DNA from 2 places in the Paenibacillus sp. P4_E11 genome. Region 1 is predicted to be linked to the other one. Evidence: a T-box and tRNA genes for the amino acid it is inferred to sense, from the RefSeq annotation. Region 1 holds a T-box; the other holds one or more tRNA genes.

What was found. A T-box is a leader RNA that pairs with one kind of tRNA and senses whether it is charged. The one in region 1 lies ahead of leuS (leucine--tRNA ligase), so its partner is inferred to be a tRNA-Leu.
Region 2: it encodes a tRNA-Leu, which carries the amino acid that the T-box ahead of leuS (leucine--tRNA ligase) is inferred to sense. The anticodon was not compared.

Annotation. Positions count from the first base shown of each region.
Region 1 covers NZ_JBFUIX010000029.1:6,634-15,528, reverse strand. Annotated here, with positions in the region: gene AC1DWB_RS13440 (hypothetical protein) at 1-401, shown strand, start outside; gene AC1DWB_RS13435 (hypothetical protein) at 507-1,016, shown strand; gene AC1DWB_RS13430 (hypothetical protein) at 1,083-1,529, opposite strand; gene AC1DWB_RS13425 (hypothetical protein) at 1,702-2,031, opposite strand; gene AC1DWB_RS13420 (hypothetical protein) at 2,790-3,059, shown strand; T-box leader at 3,194-3,459, shown strand; gene leuS (leucine--tRNA ligase) at 3,529-6,000, shown strand; gene comER (late competence protein ComER) at 6,189-7,022, opposite strand; gene AC1DWB_RS13405 (ComEA family DNA-binding protein) at 7,218-7,697, shown strand; gene AC1DWB_RS13400 (homocysteine synthase) at 7,782-8,895, shown strand, end outside.
Region 2 covers NZ_JBFUIX010000061.1:4,390-13,284, forward strand. Annotated here, with positions in the region: partial or broken gene AC1DWB_RS21300 (MDR family MFS transporter) at 1-518, opposite strand, end outside; gene AC1DWB_RS21305 (NAD(P)-dependent oxidoreductase) at 543-1,175, opposite strand; gene AC1DWB_RS21310 (SGNH/GDSL hydrolase family protein) at 1,172-2,011, opposite strand; gene AC1DWB_RS21315 (SDR family NAD(P)-dependent oxidoreductase) at 2,059-2,823, opposite strand; gene AC1DWB_RS21320 (DUF6220 domain-containing protein) at 2,840-3,214, opposite strand; gene AC1DWB_RS21325 (response regulator) at 3,414-3,635, shown strand; tRNA gene AC1DWB_RS21330 (tRNA-Leu) at 4,253-4,336, opposite strand; gene AC1DWB_RS21335 (adenosylcobinamide amidohydrolase) at 4,408-5,130, opposite strand; gene AC1DWB_RS21340 (hypothetical protein) at 5,169-5,381, opposite strand; gene AC1DWB_RS21345 (hypothetical protein) at 5,558-5,884, opposite strand; gene AC1DWB_RS21350 (xanthine phosphoribosyltransferase) at 5,970-6,539, opposite strand; gene AC1DWB_RS21355 (hypothetical protein) at 6,896-7,645, shown strand; gene AC1DWB_RS21360 (DedA family protein) at 7,800-8,408, opposite strand; gene AC1DWB_RS21365 (YkvI family membrane protein) at 8,590-8,895, shown strand, end outside.

The DNA of each region.
Region 1 (8,895 bases):
CTCGAACAGCGCTGCCAGCTAATATAGGATCAAATGAAGGTTCACAATTTGCTCCAATTGTTGTGACTGCTCTTAATATCGTTGCTTTAGTTCGAGATGCTAGAAATAATGGCTGGGAGCATTTTGCAGCAACGAGGTATTGGGGCGAAGGAGGAGGAATACAGATTAACCAACAGATAACAGGATTCACTGCTATAGAACGTGCAAAAACGGGGTCAGATACTTTCAGTATTTCTTTCGTATTAGCGAACAGTGTTGCAAACTCGGCTGGTCTAGGAATACCGGTTCCGCATCAAGCCCATAATGTAGATAACCGTTACCCTAATAATTTACCTCATGTCCATCCCACTTATGTAGGTGGAACCCTTATGGCCGCCCATTGTTTTCATCCGAAATTTTGAATGAATCTCCGCAGCAATCGGAGAGGAGTTTGACCCACAACTCTTAAATATAGGATCACAGTGGCGCTTGTATAGCGCCATTGTGTTCAATGGAGTGATCGTTCAATGGATAGCGATGAAAAAAATAAAACAATTGAATTGGAAGTAGAAAATTGGCTAAAGGGCATAGATCAATTCACAACAAGACTTAATAGAGAAGCATCAATAAAATTAAGAGAAAGTCTGATCAATAAATTTGTAAATACTAGTCATCCGTATTACCCTATGTATCTTAATGGAGAAGCATGTTTTTTATGGGACATGCTCAAAGAAAACATTATAGATTCTATTGTCTACCACGATAAAAATGATATACTTAACCGTTACCTTGAACTGGGAAAAGTATATTTACAATGGGATTTTCATTTTCTTCCGATCGGTAAAGAGTACGTATTTGAAAGCAATTTTCATTCAATCGTATCCAACATATCACTCCTCCCACAAGATTTATACATTTTTAACGATTCTCTAGATTGGATTATTATACAGACCCATGAAGACTTGAATATTAATGGTGATAATTGGATGATAGTGGATCCTGACAAAAAACTACATGACCTATGTAGTTCGAGGTAAACCTTGGTAAAATCCCGGTTTCGGCGCAGCCCAAAGAAGCTAGATTATGCTTCGGCCCAAAAAAGTTCAATGAGTCTTGCAAATTCCTGCACCTGCACAATCAATTGAGATTCGCTGGATGCTCTTGTGGGTTTTCACGCGAACCTGACAACGAGTGTGGAAGAGGCAGCGAACCATTTTGCCGTGGGTGTAGCCTTCATCATCACTCGTTGTTTCTTTATTCAATTCAAAGAGCGCAACTGCCAATAAGGTTTCAACGGTAAATAATAGCTCGAAGTGGGCATGGTGATGCGCCTCGGATTCGGAATGGCATTTCTCAAAAACTAATTCCTGTTTGGCAGCTCGAAAGAACACTTCGATGCGCCAGCGCTTCCCATTGGATTGCACTACCTCTTTCGGAACGTCGTAGCGATTGCTGATCAATAAATAAGCACCTTTGTAAGTTGCAGGATCTTCGCCCTGTTCAGCTTGACCGGAATCCGATTCGGGGTGCTCATCTTCCTTCAATCGCATAGCAACACAGCAAGCAACCTGAAGGTATTATTGTTTGGTCACTTGCTTTCCTCTCCGATTAACAGTGGTGTAGGGTGCTTCATATAGATCCCCGGAATAGAAATGGAACTGAGGCCCGATGTCACTTGACGTGTCAATTCTTTAAAGACTTCACGGATCAGCATGACCGGAGTCAGCGGCACGAAACGTTCTCGGCTGTGTCAGGTTCAATGATTTTGCGGAGCAATGCAGTGTTACGCTTGGCCTTGGTGACCCAGTCAAAGTTGTTCTCCTCCAGGAACGAGAAGAAATATATGCAGAGATACCACCGATCCATCGCCTCCCACAATCGGAACGAAATGGATCCGCACAGCATGAGCAGCATTTGCTTGGCCAAATCTAATTTGGTAAGGCTTTCTCCTTTCGTCTCGGGCTTGTGCCAAATCCGGTAGAACAACGGATACTCCAGTCCGCTTTTCCAATCCGCTTGCAGGACGACCAGATTCGTTGCCCGCCCAGACATAGGCAAGAGTCATAAAGCCAGCCTAGAAACGGAAGAAGTTTGACATAAGGATGTGCGCTGTGGGTATCATCGAGATTGACGACGTCCCATCGGTAAGCGCAGTCTAGGTGTCTTGTTGTAAGCGCTCAACACGTTTTTTTCCAAACGACGACCATACGAAGCCTTTCGTAAAAAAACGGTTTAACGTATACTGAGCCAGCTTCCAAGGCTGAAACATAAGCCAGGACGGCTTTCCGTTGTGTCTCAAGATGCCGGATTGGGTTAGCAACAGAGAGAAGTCAAATCGATCCCACAGGCTCTTCAGGATAGGTGCTCCTGCACATACGCCGTGATTCAGTTCTTTAAACTTCGGTTTTTTGCAATGCTGACATTGTAAGACCACTATAATTTAGAAGATATACCCTATAAAAAGGTATCTTTCGCGATTATGGGGGAACTTCCAAAAAGTCAAGTTATTTTGTTGTTTTTCGCGTATTTATTGGAAATATTTCTGTACATTTTTAGTGTGGTGCCGGATTGCCAGTTAATGACGTGAACTGCATAGGTCATGAATCAAGCAGAACTTTCGGGACTGAAAATTTTTAACGTATGAATAATGCAGTAGGAGCATGGGATAGCGGAGGTAGACAGAGGTAAGCGAAAAGTCGCAATTTAGCTGAGAATTATGGGTTTGAAAGGAGTTTTTAATAAGATGTAGAACACCGATGGAAAGTTTCAACCAATTAATCGGATAGCTGCGGTGCGGGCGGTTTCAAAAGTTGCTGCCCAGTGTCCGCCTGCCGTTCATTGATGCGATTCGGGAATCTCTAGTCAGATACGACCTTAGCGTTCTGCAGCAAACGCATCAGCACATTATCCAGAAAGCGCGGCGTAATCACGTGTTTCAGCAAGGAACGATTGGCGGTCTTGTCGTAGTCGGGTTGGACGGTGTAGAGCTTTTCGAGAGTACGAAAAATGCTGCAGACATTGTTGACGCGGGAGAAAGACGCTCGATCTTTTTACTTTTTTGTCATTACTCACATCGCTAGAACTGCTTAGCTTAAAATTGGAAAATAAAGCCGAAATCTCTGAAGTGCTTACGATCTGCTTGACAACGACCGTGTTCCACCAGTATAATAGCAAGAAGATTTTATTGGGAATAACCGTCCCAATATTAAGATTAGCGAAGGCAGCGAATAGGAGTAGTAGTTGATTATCATCACACTAGAGAGTCGGCGGTTGGTGCAAGCTGACGGATGAGAACAACGAACTCACCTTGGAGCCAGAAGGTAAACCCGACACCGGATTGATGAAGCAACATTCGTCAGTTTCGCAGTCGGCTGAACCGGATCGTGTCCCCGCGTTAAGGGGTTAGAGTGGGTTGAAGGTGAAGTACGCCTTGAACCAACTAGGGTGGTACCACGGGAACTAGAACCTCTCGTCCCTAGCGTTATGCTAGAGGCGTGGGGTTTTTATTTTGTTAATTAAGCTTGTTACAAGTTACTGAAGGAGTCGAGAATCGTCATGACACAACCGGATCACGATCAACAGAAAGAAAGAGAACAAGGATACATTCCTCAGAAAATCGAACCGAAATGGCAACAGTATTGGGACGTCAACAAGTCGTTCAAGGTAGAAGAGAACTCGTCCAAGCCGAAATTTTATGCCTTGGATATGTTCCCCTATCCTTCTGGTGCAGGCCTGCATGTCGGCCATCCGGAAGGGTATACGGCTACCGATATCGTGTCCCGCTTCAAGCGGATGCGCGGCTACAACGTCCTGCACCCCATGGGTTGGGATGCGTTCGGCTTACCAGCTGAACAGCATGCGCTGGACACAGGCAAGCATCCCCGTGACATTACGTTCGTGAACATTGACAACTTCCGCAGGCAGATCAAATCACTTGGCTTCTCCTATGATTGGGACCGCGAGCTGAGTACGACGGATCCGGATTACTACAAGTGGACGCAATGGATCTTCATCCAGCTGTACAATCGCGGACTCGCTTATGTAGCGGAGGTTCCGGTAAACTGGTGTCCCGCACTTGGAACTGTTCTTGCCAATGAAGAGGTTATCGATGGACTGAGCGAACGCGGTAACCATCCGGTTGTTCGCAAGCCAATGYGCCAATGGGTGTTGAAAATAACCGAGTATGCCGAGCGGTTGCTGGATGACCTGGAAGAGCTGGACTGGTCGGAGAGCATCAAGGATATGCAGCGTAATTGGATCGGCAAGTCCAAGGGGGCGGAGGTTCACTTCGCGATCGAAGGACACGCCGGACAACAATTGACGGTGTTCACGACTCGTCCTGATACACTGTTCGGTGCCACTTACTGTGTACTGGCACCGGAGCATGAATTGGTGTCGGTCATAGCGACTTCCGAACAAGCTACAGCTGTGAAGGAATACCAGGACAAGGCGGCTCGGAAGAGCGACCTGGAGCGCACAGATCTGGCCAAGGATAAGTCCGGCGTATTCACAGGAGCTTATGCGATTAATCCGGTGAATGGCGTCAAGGTGCCGATCTGGATCGCTGATTATGTGTTGGCTGGATACGGCACAGGCGCCATTATGGCAGTGCCGGGACATGACCAACGCGACTGGGAATTCGCCAAGCAGTTCGAGCTGACGATTATCGAAGTCGTGAGCGGCGGCGACGTTGCCAATGAAGCGTACGCGGGTGACGGAGAGCATGTGAACTCCGGGCTGTTGGATGGCCTGAACAATGAAGCAGCCATTGCTAAGATGATCGAATGGCTGGAGTCGAATGGCAAAGGTCAAGGCAAAATCACATACCGGTTGAGAGATTGGCTGTTCAGCCGCCAGCGCTACTGGGGAGAACCGATTCCGATTCTCCATCTGGAAGATGGCACGATGAAGCCGGTGCCGGACGACCAGCTGCCGCTGCTGCTGCCGGAAGTGGACGAGATTCGTCCGTCTGGTACGGGTGAATCGCCGCTTGCCAACGTGACCGAATGGGTTAATACGGTCGATCCTGAGACTGGGAAGCCTGCACGCCGCGAGACGAACACGATGCCGCAATGGGCGGGAAGTTGCTGGTACTACTTGCGCTTCATCGATCCGCACAACGATCAGGCGCTGTGCTCGCCAGAGCTGCAGAAAGAATGGCTGCCGGTCGATCTGTACATCGGCGGAGCTGAGCATGCGGTGCTCCACTTGCTGTATGCCCGCTTCTGGCATAAGGTGCTGTACGATATTGGGGTCGTGAATACGAAGGAGCCGTTCTACAAGCTCGTCAATCAGGGTATGATTCTGGGCGAGAATATGGAGAAGATGAGCAAGTCGCGTGGCAACGTCGTCAATCCGGACGATATCGTGAATGAGTTCGGCGCAGATACGCTGCGTGTCTACGAGATGTTCATGGGACCGTTGGAAGCGACGAAGCCTTGGAATACGAACGGTGTGGAAGGCAGCTTCCGGTTCTTGAGCCGGGTATGGCGCTTGATTGTAACGGAAGACGGCGGATTGAATCCGAAAATTACGGTGGACGAAGCCGGCACTTCCGAGGCGTTCAAACGAACATGGCACAGAACGATCAAGAAAATTACGGAAGACATGGATGCTCTGCGCTTCAATACGGCGATCAGCCAGCTCATGATCTTCGTCAATGAAGCGTACAAGACCGAGCAGCTTCCGCTCGCGGCAATCAAGCAGTTCACACAGATGCTGTCGCCGATTGCACCGCACTTGGCCGAAGAGCTGTGGCAGCGTCTTGGCGCCAAAGAGTCGATCACTTACGCCGCTTGGCCGACTTATGACGAAGCGTTGACTGTCGACAACGAAGTCGAGATCGTCGTGCAAGTGAACGGGAAGATCGCTGACCGTGTGCTGATCGTGGGCGGTACCGATGAAGCGGCTATGCAAGAAATCGCACTTGGGCTGGAGAAAGTACAAGAAGCGATTGCCGGCCGATCGGTCCGCAAAGTAATTGCCGTTAAGGGCAAGTTGGTGAATCTGGTCGTTGGGTAATCGGAATAAACTTCGGAGCTTTTCTTCACTTTGTGGGGAAATGATGTTTTCGGGGCCCCCCGCAAAGTAATAGGAATACTCATCGGAGCTTTACTTCACTTTGTGGGGAAATAAATAAGCTTACCTGCCTTAGGGACAAGAGACGTTTCGTCCTCTCCCGGGCAGGTAAGCTTTCTTTTTGAAAAAAACTATTCCACGATCTTGCCATAGAACAAATTCTCGACCTTCTCCACGTCTTCATAATATTTGGCATGGGTAATGCCAATAAGACGGTTGAACATGCCATCGAGTTCTGTCGACATCAGCATAATGGCCGCCTCGGTTATACCTCCGGGGACCGACACGCGTTCACGCAACGACTCCGGAGTGAAACCACCTTCCGTTAACAGCTTGCCAGTGCCTAACAACATCTCGCAAGTAAGACGATTCGCTTCCTCGCGTGGGATGCCGGTTTCTTCAACAGCGGCGTCGATCAGCTTCTCCAGGAAGTAGGAGAGGAAGGCGGGTCCGCAGCTGGACAGATCGGAACTGATTCTTGTATAATCTTCCTTCACTTCCACCGGTGTGCTGATGGCGCGGAACAACTGATTGAGCATGGTCTTATCGTCGTGTGATATGAGCTTCCCGTAGATGCACAACATAGCGCCGCTCAATACATAATTCGTGATACTTGGAATCATTTTAACAACTTTGCAATTCAATAAATGTTCCAGATGCTTGATCAGAACAGGGCTCGTGATCGATACTACAATCTGGCTGGGAACAAGCAGCCCTTTCAGTTCATCTAACACTTTTTTATATTCCACAGGTTTCATGCATAGGAATACGATGTCGCTCTCGCTGGCTACTTCGATGTTGGAGCTCGCTGCTTTCAGCCCCGGATAACGGTTGGCGAGAATTTTTACTTTACTGAAAGTCCGGTTGCTTGCGACAATGTCGTCAGGCTGCAGCGCTCCCGAACGAATCCATGATTCAATGAGAATACTTCCCATGCTGCCTGTCCCGATGAATCCAACCTTCACATGAATCCCTCCTACGCGTTTCCGTGGTACCTGACAAATCGACAGACCAAGCCTTTAGTCCCGGGGTCCCCGTAAAGTAATAGGAATAAACTTCGAAGGCTTTCGTCACTTTGTGGGGTTATCTTGTATGTATATGCGCCAATACCGGATGTAATGATACCCAATTATAAAATAGCAAATTCGCGGAGGGGCGCTATGGGAAAAGCTGTTTTTACTAGACAAAATGTATGGTGCGGGATCGGGATGGCCCTGGTCATTATCACTGTAATGTTGTACATCACAAAGCCTTGGATGGCGCCTGCTGAGATGAACGGCTGGCAGGAGCGTGGTGACGAATTGCAAGCCTTGTTCCACGGAGATGTCTCAACAGCGCAACCTGCTCAACCTGTTGCTAAACATACTGTCAAACCGACTCAGTCTGCTCAACCCACTCAACCCAAGTCATCCGCGTTACCTTCCTCACCAAAGCCTGCTGTTCCCGGTAAGTTGAACCTGAATAAAGCGACGTTAGTGGAGTTGGATCGATTGCCCGGAATCGGGCCAGCCAAGGCGCAAGCCATTATAGATTATCGGGAGAAGACAGGGGCTTTCGCCAAGCCGGAAGACATTCGGAAGGTGAAAGGTATCGGAGAGAAATTGTACGAATCTATTAAAAATGAGATTGTTACGGAATGAGAGTTCGAGTCTTTTCATTTAGTTGCAGATATGAGAAGATGGTGAGGAAGACTATAGAGAATCGTATAGGGAGGAATATCATTTATGACAGAAGAGCGCAAATTATCACTTGATACGTTAGCTGTTCACGCAGGTCAAGAAATCGATCCTACTACAATGTCCCGCGCGGTACCTATTTACCAGACAACATCGTACGCGTTCAAGGACGCTGAGCATGCAGCCAATTTATTCGCATTGAAGGAATTCGGTAACATCTATACTCGCTTGATGAACCCAACATCTGACGTGTTCGAGAAGCGGATCGCCGCTCTGGAAGGCGGGGTTGGCGCGCTATCTACTTCTTCAGGCCAAGCTGCGATTACATACTCGATCTTGAATATCGCTTCTGCTGGAGACGAGATCGTCTCCTCATCAAGCTTGTATGGCGGAACATCGAATCTGTTCGCTATCACGCTGCCTAAGATGGGCATCAAGGTTCACTTCGTGGATTCAAGCGATCCGGAAAATTTCCGCAAAGCGATTACTCCCAATACGAAAGCATTGTACGCGGAAACGATCGGCAACCCGAAGGGTGATGTACTGGACGTAGAGGCGGTAGCTGCGATTGCGCACGAGAACGGAATCCCATTAATCGTGGACAATACGTTCCCTAGCCCTTATCTGATGCGTCCAATTGAACACGGTGCGGATATCGTCGTGCATTCGGCTACGAAGTTCATCGGCGGTCATGGTACTTCGATCGGTGGAGTCATCGTGGACGGCGGTAAGTTCAATTGGAAAGAAAGCGGGAAGTTCCCTGGCTTCACAGAGCCGGACCCGAGCTACCATGGTATAGTATATTGGGACGCACTCGGTCCGATCTCGTACATTATCAAAGCCCGCGTGCAGCTTGCCAGAGATATCGGCGCGACGATCTCGCCGTTCAACTCGTTCCTGTTGTTGCAAGGGTTGGAGACCCTTCATCTGCGCATGGAGCGCCACAGCTCCAACGCCTTGAAGACGGCCACCTTCCTCAAGCAGCATGAAGCGGTCGAATGGGTGAACTATGTTGGATTGGAAGACCATCCTTCCTACAAGCTCGGACAGAAGTACTTGAGCAATGGTCATGGTGCCATTCTAACGTTCGGGATCAAGGGCGGTCTGGCTGCCGGGAAGAAAGTAATCGAGAACGTCAAGCTGTTCTCCCACTTGGCGAATG
Region 2 (8,895 bases), on a different contig from region 1:
AGCGGAAGATTAATGTAGAACACCCACCGCCAGTTCAGCGTCTCCGTCAAGTAAGCGCCGAGAAGCGGTCCGAAGATGCTGGATACGCCGAATACGGCGCCGAACAAACCGCCGACTTTCCCCCTCTTCTCCGGCGGAAACACATCGAAAATGATCGTAAAAGCGATCGGCATGATCGCGCCGCCGCCGATTCCCTGAATGGCCCGGTAAATGCTCAGCTCAACGATGCTTTGGGCGGTTCCGCACAGGATGGAGCCAACGATGAAAATCGCCAAACCGCTGACGAAAAAGATTTTACGGCCGTACATATCGGATAGTTTGCCGAAAATCGGCGTTCCCGACATCATCGCGACCATATAGGCGGAAGTCACCCATACGAAGAGGTCGAAACCTCCCAAATCCGATACGATCATCCCCATGGCGGTCGCGACGATCGTATTGTCCATCGCCGCCATCAGAATGCCGAGCAGCAGCGCTGCGATGACCCAGCCGATCTTTGACGTACGGATGCTTGACATCGGATTGCTCTCCTTTCTTTCCGTTTAATTGGATATTTCGACGACGGCTTGATAGGACGCCGGGTCATGAACCGATTTGATCATGTAGTCAGCCAAATCCGCCCGCGAAATACCCTGCGCCTTGGACAAATGCTTATTAAGCGCCGTCCGGTAAGTCCCCGTCTTCGGTCCGTTCGTCAGCCGCGGAGGACGAACAACGGTCCAGTCCAGCCCGGATCTCCGCAGCTTCTCCTCCATCTGGGCCATGTCCTCGTAAGCGTATTTATACATCGGCTGGATAATGAGCTTGATCGTTTGCCGCATCATCCACGGCGTATCGTCAGGGATCTCCAAGCCGGCGGAGGACAGGCCGATCAATCGGCGCACCCCCGCCTCCTGCATCGCTTTCACGATATTTCCCGTTCCTTTGGAGTAGACGGTTGTAGGCTTGCAATGATTGACGCCAAGCGCGGATAATACTGCGTCTTGACCGACAATCCGTTTGCTGAACGATGCTAGGTCAAGCACGTCTCCCTGGAAAATTTCCAACCGTTCGCTGCGAATTTCGACGGCTTCGGGATTCCGTGCGATGACGGTAACTTCGTGGCCCGCCTCAATGGCCTGGGCGACGACTTGGCGGCCGGTTCCGCCCGTAGCTCCGAATACGACGACTTTCATCTCTCTTTGCCCCCGGTAAGACTTTCGACAACCCAACGAACGATCGCGATGTGACCGTCGATCGAAGGGTGGACTCCATCCGGACCGATGTATTTTGCCTGCGCCGGTTGTCCGAAAACCGCTTGCATGTTTACGACCGGATCGGACATGCCGCGGATCGTTTCGCCCACGGCAACAATGTCTTCGTTTCTCCATCTGAGTTGCCCCATCTGGAAATATGGATACGCGGCAACTCGCGCTTCGTCGAAAGTCGTCGGCGTAATCCATACCCAGCGGGATTGGGATCTCGCCGCGGCAATCCGCCGAATCTCGTGAAAGTTTTTGGCTGTTTCATCGGCGCTCACTTGCGTTTTGGCGTATTCTGGACCGACCCGCATAGCGTCGTTGCCTCCGATCATGCAAAGGATCCAATCCGGTTGTTTGGCGACGATTCCATTGATTCGGCCAAGCACTTGGGTTGACGTATTACCGGATATCCCTTCGTTGATCAGGCGAATTCCGTCCTGCGGCCTTTGCAGTTCGAGCAGGTGACGAAGAATTTCGAACCACGAAAGCAAGTCGTCCGTCGTGCTTTCGCCCACTCCGATAACGGTTTCGCCCGCTTTGAACGGCAAGCGGTCGACTCGAGCGGCAAAATCGGGATACTCCAGCAGATGCTCCGCCGCTTCTTTCGCTTGCTGCGTCAATTGGCCTTTGACGATCAGGTACGTATCCACATCCATGCCGTAAATCGCCGCTAACACTTTGTCATCCAGATGACGCGCAAAAGTCAATACTTTCTCGGGATGCTGCGATTGAATAAGTTTAGCCCATTGCGGATTGAAATTAGTTTCCATGGTATTCGATTCTCCTTTTTTTACAATTAATTCTCTCTTAGATACATTTAACGCATGAACATGCCGCCGTTGATCTCGATCGTCTCTCCGGTCACGAACGCGGACAAGTCGGATACCAAATACAACACGCCGTTGGCTACGTCTTCCGGCAGCCCTTCCCGCCCCAGCGGGATGCCCGCGATAATGGACTTGCGGATTTCCTCGGTTTTGAACCGGTCGTTCGACGTGTTGGCAATGACACCGGGAGTGATGGCATTGACGCGAATGCCTTGGCCGGCGAATTCCTTGGCGATGTTCTTCGTAAAGGCGAGCATCGCCGCCTTAGCCGATGCGTACAGTGCGACGCCGGGACCTCCGCCGATGTGGGCCGCGAGCGAGGCAATATTCACGATATTGCCTTTTTTCTTTTCCGCCATCGCGGGCAATACGGCCTTGGATAAAAACACGCTAGACTTGAAATTGGCATCCAGCATCTCATCGTAATAATCTTTCGTCAGTTCGAACATCGGTACCCGGCGGCTCATCTGGCCGGCGTTGTTCACCAGGATGTCGACGGAAGCGCCGAACGCGGTTCGAACCTGATCGGCCAAGGCGTTAATTTGGTCAAGCTTCGTCAGATCGGCTTGAAAGGCCGCGGCCTTGCCCCCCTCCTCCCGGATGACGCGAACTGACTCGTCCGCGCCTTCCCGATTCCGCATGTAATGGACCGCGACGATCGCTCCTTCGGACGCAAGCCGTCGCGCGATCGCGCTTCCGATGCCTCCGCTTCCTCCTGTTACGAGCGCCAGTTGTCCGTCTAAACGTGTATTCATCGTTTAACCCTCCTCTTCAGCTTGTCGCTTGAATTTCTTTCGGATTGTTTTTTACCGTTTGGACCGAACCCCAGAACAACACCAAAGCGACTACCGGGTGCAACGCCGCGATTAAGCCGGCCGACGAGAAAACTTGAATCGACAGAAACTGGAACACGACGAGCGCGAACAGTCCAAGACTCACCCAACGTTTACGCCCCTTGATTCCGCCGACGAAAGTCAGCAGGTACATAAGCAGGGGAGCCAGGGCGAATATTTTGATGAACGATTTGTGCGTCTCCCAATTCGTAGCATCCGAGAAAGTGGCCATTCCGGCGATAAATACTTGTGCCACAATACAGGCTAAAAATACCCAAGCCAATATTTTGAAAATGAATCCCCCGACTTGCATGCGCTTTTCCTCCCTCCCGCAGTGATTTCGCATATCGACATTGCTAACGATAACCTGCGAATATCACAAAACACTGAGCGAAAAAGTCACAAAACGCTCAACATGCGGTTACATTCCGCTCAATCGGGATACGGGCTAGGGTGGATATGCTATAAAGGTGCCAATTCAGGATCATCTGCGCTAATTTGGAGGAAACAACATGAATATGAAACGCACGGTATTGATCGTCGACGACGATATAGAAATCGCCGAATTAATGAGGGATTATCTCGAAGACGAACAGTTCGAAGTCTTGGAAGCATCTAACACCGCTCAAGCGATAGAAGCATTGGAGTGCAACCGGGTCGACTGCATTTTGCTGGACGTGATGATGCCCGGCCAGAGCGGGCTGGAGCTTTGCAGGCAAATTCGGAAAACGTAAGATACGCCGATTCTATTCTTTAGCGCGCGCGGCTAGGACATGGACAAGATCAGAGGCCTCAGCTTGGGCGGCGACGATTATATCGTGAAATCCGCGGCGTATGTGAATGAGACACCCATGGTATGTTAGATCAAAAAGAAAAACCCTTCCTAAGAAGAGTTTCATTTGAGGGTATGGTGCGGTCAAGAGGACTCGAACCTCCACGGTATTGCTACCACACGGACCTGAACCGTGCGCGTCTGTCAATTCCGCCATGACCGAGGATTTCCCCGATGTTATAAGTGTCATTCTCATGTCCAAACAATCTTATTGTGAAATTACGCCGAGAAAACTGTGCCAATACTTCTCTTTGGAAAGGGATGCTTGTTCTCCCTCAAGGGCGCTCAACAATAACATTTCTTCTTCCGGATCGGTTACTTCGTAATACCCGGATGGATTGACTTCCTCAACTTCAAAAAGAATAAATGTGACTTCCAATATGGATGTACATGTCACCGCTTGAAATGGCATTGAAAAGTCACAAGGAATTTAAGCTAAAGTAACATATTATTTATTACTTTTCCGCAAAACAATAAACTCTCCAAGATCACTTGGAGAGTTTATTCCATCGCTTATGATGCGGTCGAGAGGACTCGAACCTCCACGGCTGTTACCCCACTAGAACCTGAATCTAGCGCGTCTGCCAATTCCGCCACGACCGCATGTTGTCTTTAGCGGCGACAAGAAACAATATATCACATCTTCACAATCGATGTCAACAACCGATACAAATTTATTTGGCAGCCGCGCGTTGCCGCATCACTTCCAAGTAATCCAGCGCCGCTTGTTTCCCGGCGTCGTACACCGTTCTACCGATCAAATAACCCAGTCGTGTGGCTGTACCCGCATAAGAATAGCTCCTCCCCCGATCCGTCGCAGCAATCACAACCGCATCAGTCGTAGTACCGGTGGCGAGACGTCCGTCCGTACCGACGGTGATAACTAGATCCTGCAGCAGCGCTGTCTTTGCTTCCGTCACGGTAATGACCGCGTTGACCATGGCTGCGTCGCTTAGCTGGCCGTCCACCAGGACGATGCAGTTGATCGTCCCTGGATACAACCGATCGGTATCCGCGCAATCGCCGGATCTAGCCGTGTTGCCGAGCCCGACAGTTACCCACGAGCAGACGCTAAGCTCCTCCAGCGTCATCAGGCATCGGCCGGCGTGATCGACCCACGCGGCGGTCAACATACCTACGGACTCATCGGCTGGATAACCCGCCCTTTGCAGAAACTGCTGCATTTCCTCTGCTGGGTCATCGCTCATGTATGATTTGGGTACTTGTCGGTTCATAATAAACCGACTGCTTGAGAATCCGCCTCCCCATATGGAGGAATTCAATGTTTTCAATGGATACTCCGAAACAACACACAGTACCGGACTGTCCAGCGTTTCAATCAGGCCATGCTTAATCCCCGGGAAAGCATCTAATTCCAAGATGGGCCATTGCCCCATCGTATTCACTCCTATCCCATCACGTTCAACAACTAGAATTACTCCGGTTCGTTGCGATCGTGAGCTGTCGGCTGATACTTGTAGGTTCGCGCCAACTTAACGATCTTCCGGTTCGACTTGCGCACCATTACCGTCTCGTCGTCCCACGCTACAACGAAGCCCCGTACGTCATTCTCCGGCTCTGAATCTCGAACCACCCTGATCTTTGTGCCGTTCAGCCGGTACTCATCCAATTGCTCGTCCGTAATCATCGTTCTATGCTCCTTCCATTCCCGTGATCAAGGATAATCGCCTGACGGCGTCCTGACGCCGTGCGTTTACCGAGACGATGAACAATCAGCGAAGTTATACTTTCTGAATCGTACAAAAAAACGAACAGGACCGACAATGGCCGCCGCCACCTCGTCCTGTCCGCCTTCTATGATGATCAGCCTACATGTTCTTTGGAATCATTCTTCTCATACCAATCATCCAACACCTTGCCGGACATAACACGGCTTTCGACATAATCGACCTGTTGCTGGGTAAACATAGGCATCCATTCAATGGATAATTCCTTGCACAGCTTGACGATAGTCAATAGCTCCGACCACGCCACATAACGTTTATACCAGAAAAACTGAGGATGCTCGATCATATAGGGGTACAAATCATCAAACTCTGTGTGTTTACAATCGAGAGCACGCTCAAAATGAACCTTCGCTTCAGACAACTTGGTCTTCATGTAATCCGTAGATACTTGCTCATTCCCCATACCGATGCCTCCTCTCTAACGCATACATTTATTATAAATGAAAATGCACGCGTAGGAAAGATTCCAATTCATCTCAGTTTTGAGTTTAGAGGAAGCGTACCTCACCCTGATCAAGAGATTGAATTTGAACTAACGATTCCAACCGAATACCGCTTTCACGGATCGTACGCGCTCCGGCTTGGAAGCTTTTCTCAATGACAATACCAAGTCCGACCAGCGTAGCTCCAGAACGCTCGATGACACGTATCAGGCCGCGTGCAGCATCACCGTTCGCGATAATGTCGTCGATCAGCAAGACACGGTCTTCAGGTCCAAGGACGCGCTTCGATACGAGAATGTCCGTTACAATCCCTTTAGTAAAAGATGGAACCCGCTCGGCATACACTTCGGTCTCCGTCGTCAGCGTCTTCTTCCTACGAGCGAATACGAGTGGAACACCAAGCTCCAGTGCCGTAGCGAAGCCTACGGTAATTCCGGAAGACTCAATCGTCAGCACCTTCGTAATCGATTGTTCACGGTATAGCTTGGCGAATTGCTTGCCCATCTCCATAATAAACGGTGGATCCACCTGATGATTCAAGATCGTATCCAAATTCAACACATGATTGGACACGATGTTACTTTCTTGTATGATTCTTCTTTTCAGTTCTTCCATGTGATTCCTCCTAAAGCAATGTGGTTCGTGCGCTAAGCCCAAAGATGTTTCCTTTCCGTTAAAGTACCACATTCAAGAAAGAACATTCAAGAGGAGCTTACGAATTGGATTTCAAAATAATATAAAAAAGATGCAACTATTTTCCAATTACAATCGTCTTAATTAGTGAATACAACGTAAATGGTGCAATTTCATTGATACATATCGCTTCAAGTTCAACGAGTTGCTTTTATACTCATAAATCATCTGATTTGCGAACATTTGGTCTTTGTCGGAATTACTTCGGCGGAGTATGATGGATTGGTGCTTGTTGTTCAACTACAAAGAGATGCTTATACCGGAGAAGGAGTCCCATTATGAGAAAAAACCAGGTTGTGCAGTTGACAATGGCCGCCGTGCTGCTTGGAATGACAGCGGTAATCGGTGGTTGCAGCGGCGGTAACAAGGCGGATGACCCGCCAATAGAGCACGCCGAACAGACCGGGGTCAAGCTTATACCCGCCACACCACAAACAACAGACCGCCTGCTCGAACAGGTTCCTAGCAAGCCAACAGGTACCGAACCGCCTGATGCAGCGAATGGCGGACTTCAAACCGCTTCGGGCAACGGAACAGCGGGTGCGGACAACACTCCACCTGCAGGCAAGAATGTAGCAACATCTTCCGACAAATCGGTCCCTGACAGCAAGACCGCTCAACCTCCTGCAGTAGAGGCCTATTCGGTGAAGAAACCGACACTAATGGGGATTTCCTTAACGGACACCATCACAACCGTAACACAGAAGCTCGGAAAACCAACGGACGATTATTCCATGGACGATGAGGATGATCCTATCCTGGTCTATGAATATAACGGGTTCCTGATCGGCTTCAACAAAGTGCGGAACGTGCAGTTTGTGGAGATCACAACGAATGATGTCGATCCCGGATTGAACGGTTTGAAGCTAGGGCAGAACGTCAAGGATGCTGTTCAAGCACTCGGTAAGCCGGACACAAACAATAAGTATGCCTTATCCTACAAAAACGGTGGCACGATATTGAAACTCGATATCGACCCGACAACGCAAAACATCCTATCCATTAAGCTGTTCGCCGAAACCAAATAATATTCGACCAAGGAAAAACGCCTATCGGCGTCCTTTGACGCCGTGCGTTTGCCGAGACGATGAACAATCAGCGAAGATTTACTTTCTGAATCGTTAAGAATAAACCCCCTCACCTTCACAAGATGAACGGTAAGGGGGTTTTTGCTACTTCCAATCAACGCAGGGAACTGCCTTTTTTACGAAATCGCAAGAATAAAACAAGGGCTAACAGGATGACTGCAAGGGCAACAGCCAGACCTCGGCCCAAGTACAGATGAACAAGATCCATGACGGACTCCCAATTCCTCCCTATTATTCTCCCCAGTGTGATGAAGGTGAAGCACCACACAATCGCCCCGCTTCCGGAAAAGACAAGATAGCGCCAAAACCGCATGCCGCTCATTCCCGCCAAATAACAGGTTAAATGACGGACACCGGGCACGAAATATCCGAAGAAAATCGCCCAAACTCCGTATTTCTGAAACCATTTCTCTGCTCTTGCCAAGCGAGCAGGGGTCAGATGAAACCATTTTCCGAACCGGTCCAGAAAAGGCTTACCGACTCGACGACCGATCCAATAACTGATCAGCATCCCCGACATACTGCCTGCAAAGCTGACCGCTACGGAAGAACCGAACGACAAATGACCAAATGCGGTGAGTGAGCCCACAAACGTCATCAGGGTCTCGTCCGGGATTGGTAGTCCAATGATGCCTAACGCTAGCAATCCGAATAAGGCCATGTATCGGTATGTCCATATTAAATCTAGCACCAATTGCTGCAAAGGCCGCACGCTCCGTATTCAGGTATCGTCCTGCACGTATTATAAAAGATCGACCCGGCTTGTGCAAACCGGATATAACGATTGTAGTCCTTTTTTCAATACGCGCAACATAACTTGTACTAACAGCTAGGAACTGCATACGCCCTACTTCACAAACCATTCGAAGGACGTGCATGCCGGCATGAAATCTTGGGGAACCGTCTTGCAAATCGCATTCACCTATATCGGGACAATCGTCGGAGCCGGTTTCGCCACGGGACAGGAAATCTTGCAGTTCTTCAGCCGTTATGGCTGGATGGCAACACTTACGATCGGACTGGCGGGCATCCTCTTCATCTGGCTCGGCACGAAAGTGATGCTGCTGGCTCATAAGATCAAGGCTGCGTCGTATGAAGATTTGAACCGCTACATATTCGGGCCCAAGCTGGGTAATGTGTTCAGTCTGTTCTCGTTGGTCGTCCTGTTCGGCATTAATGCCGTCATGCTG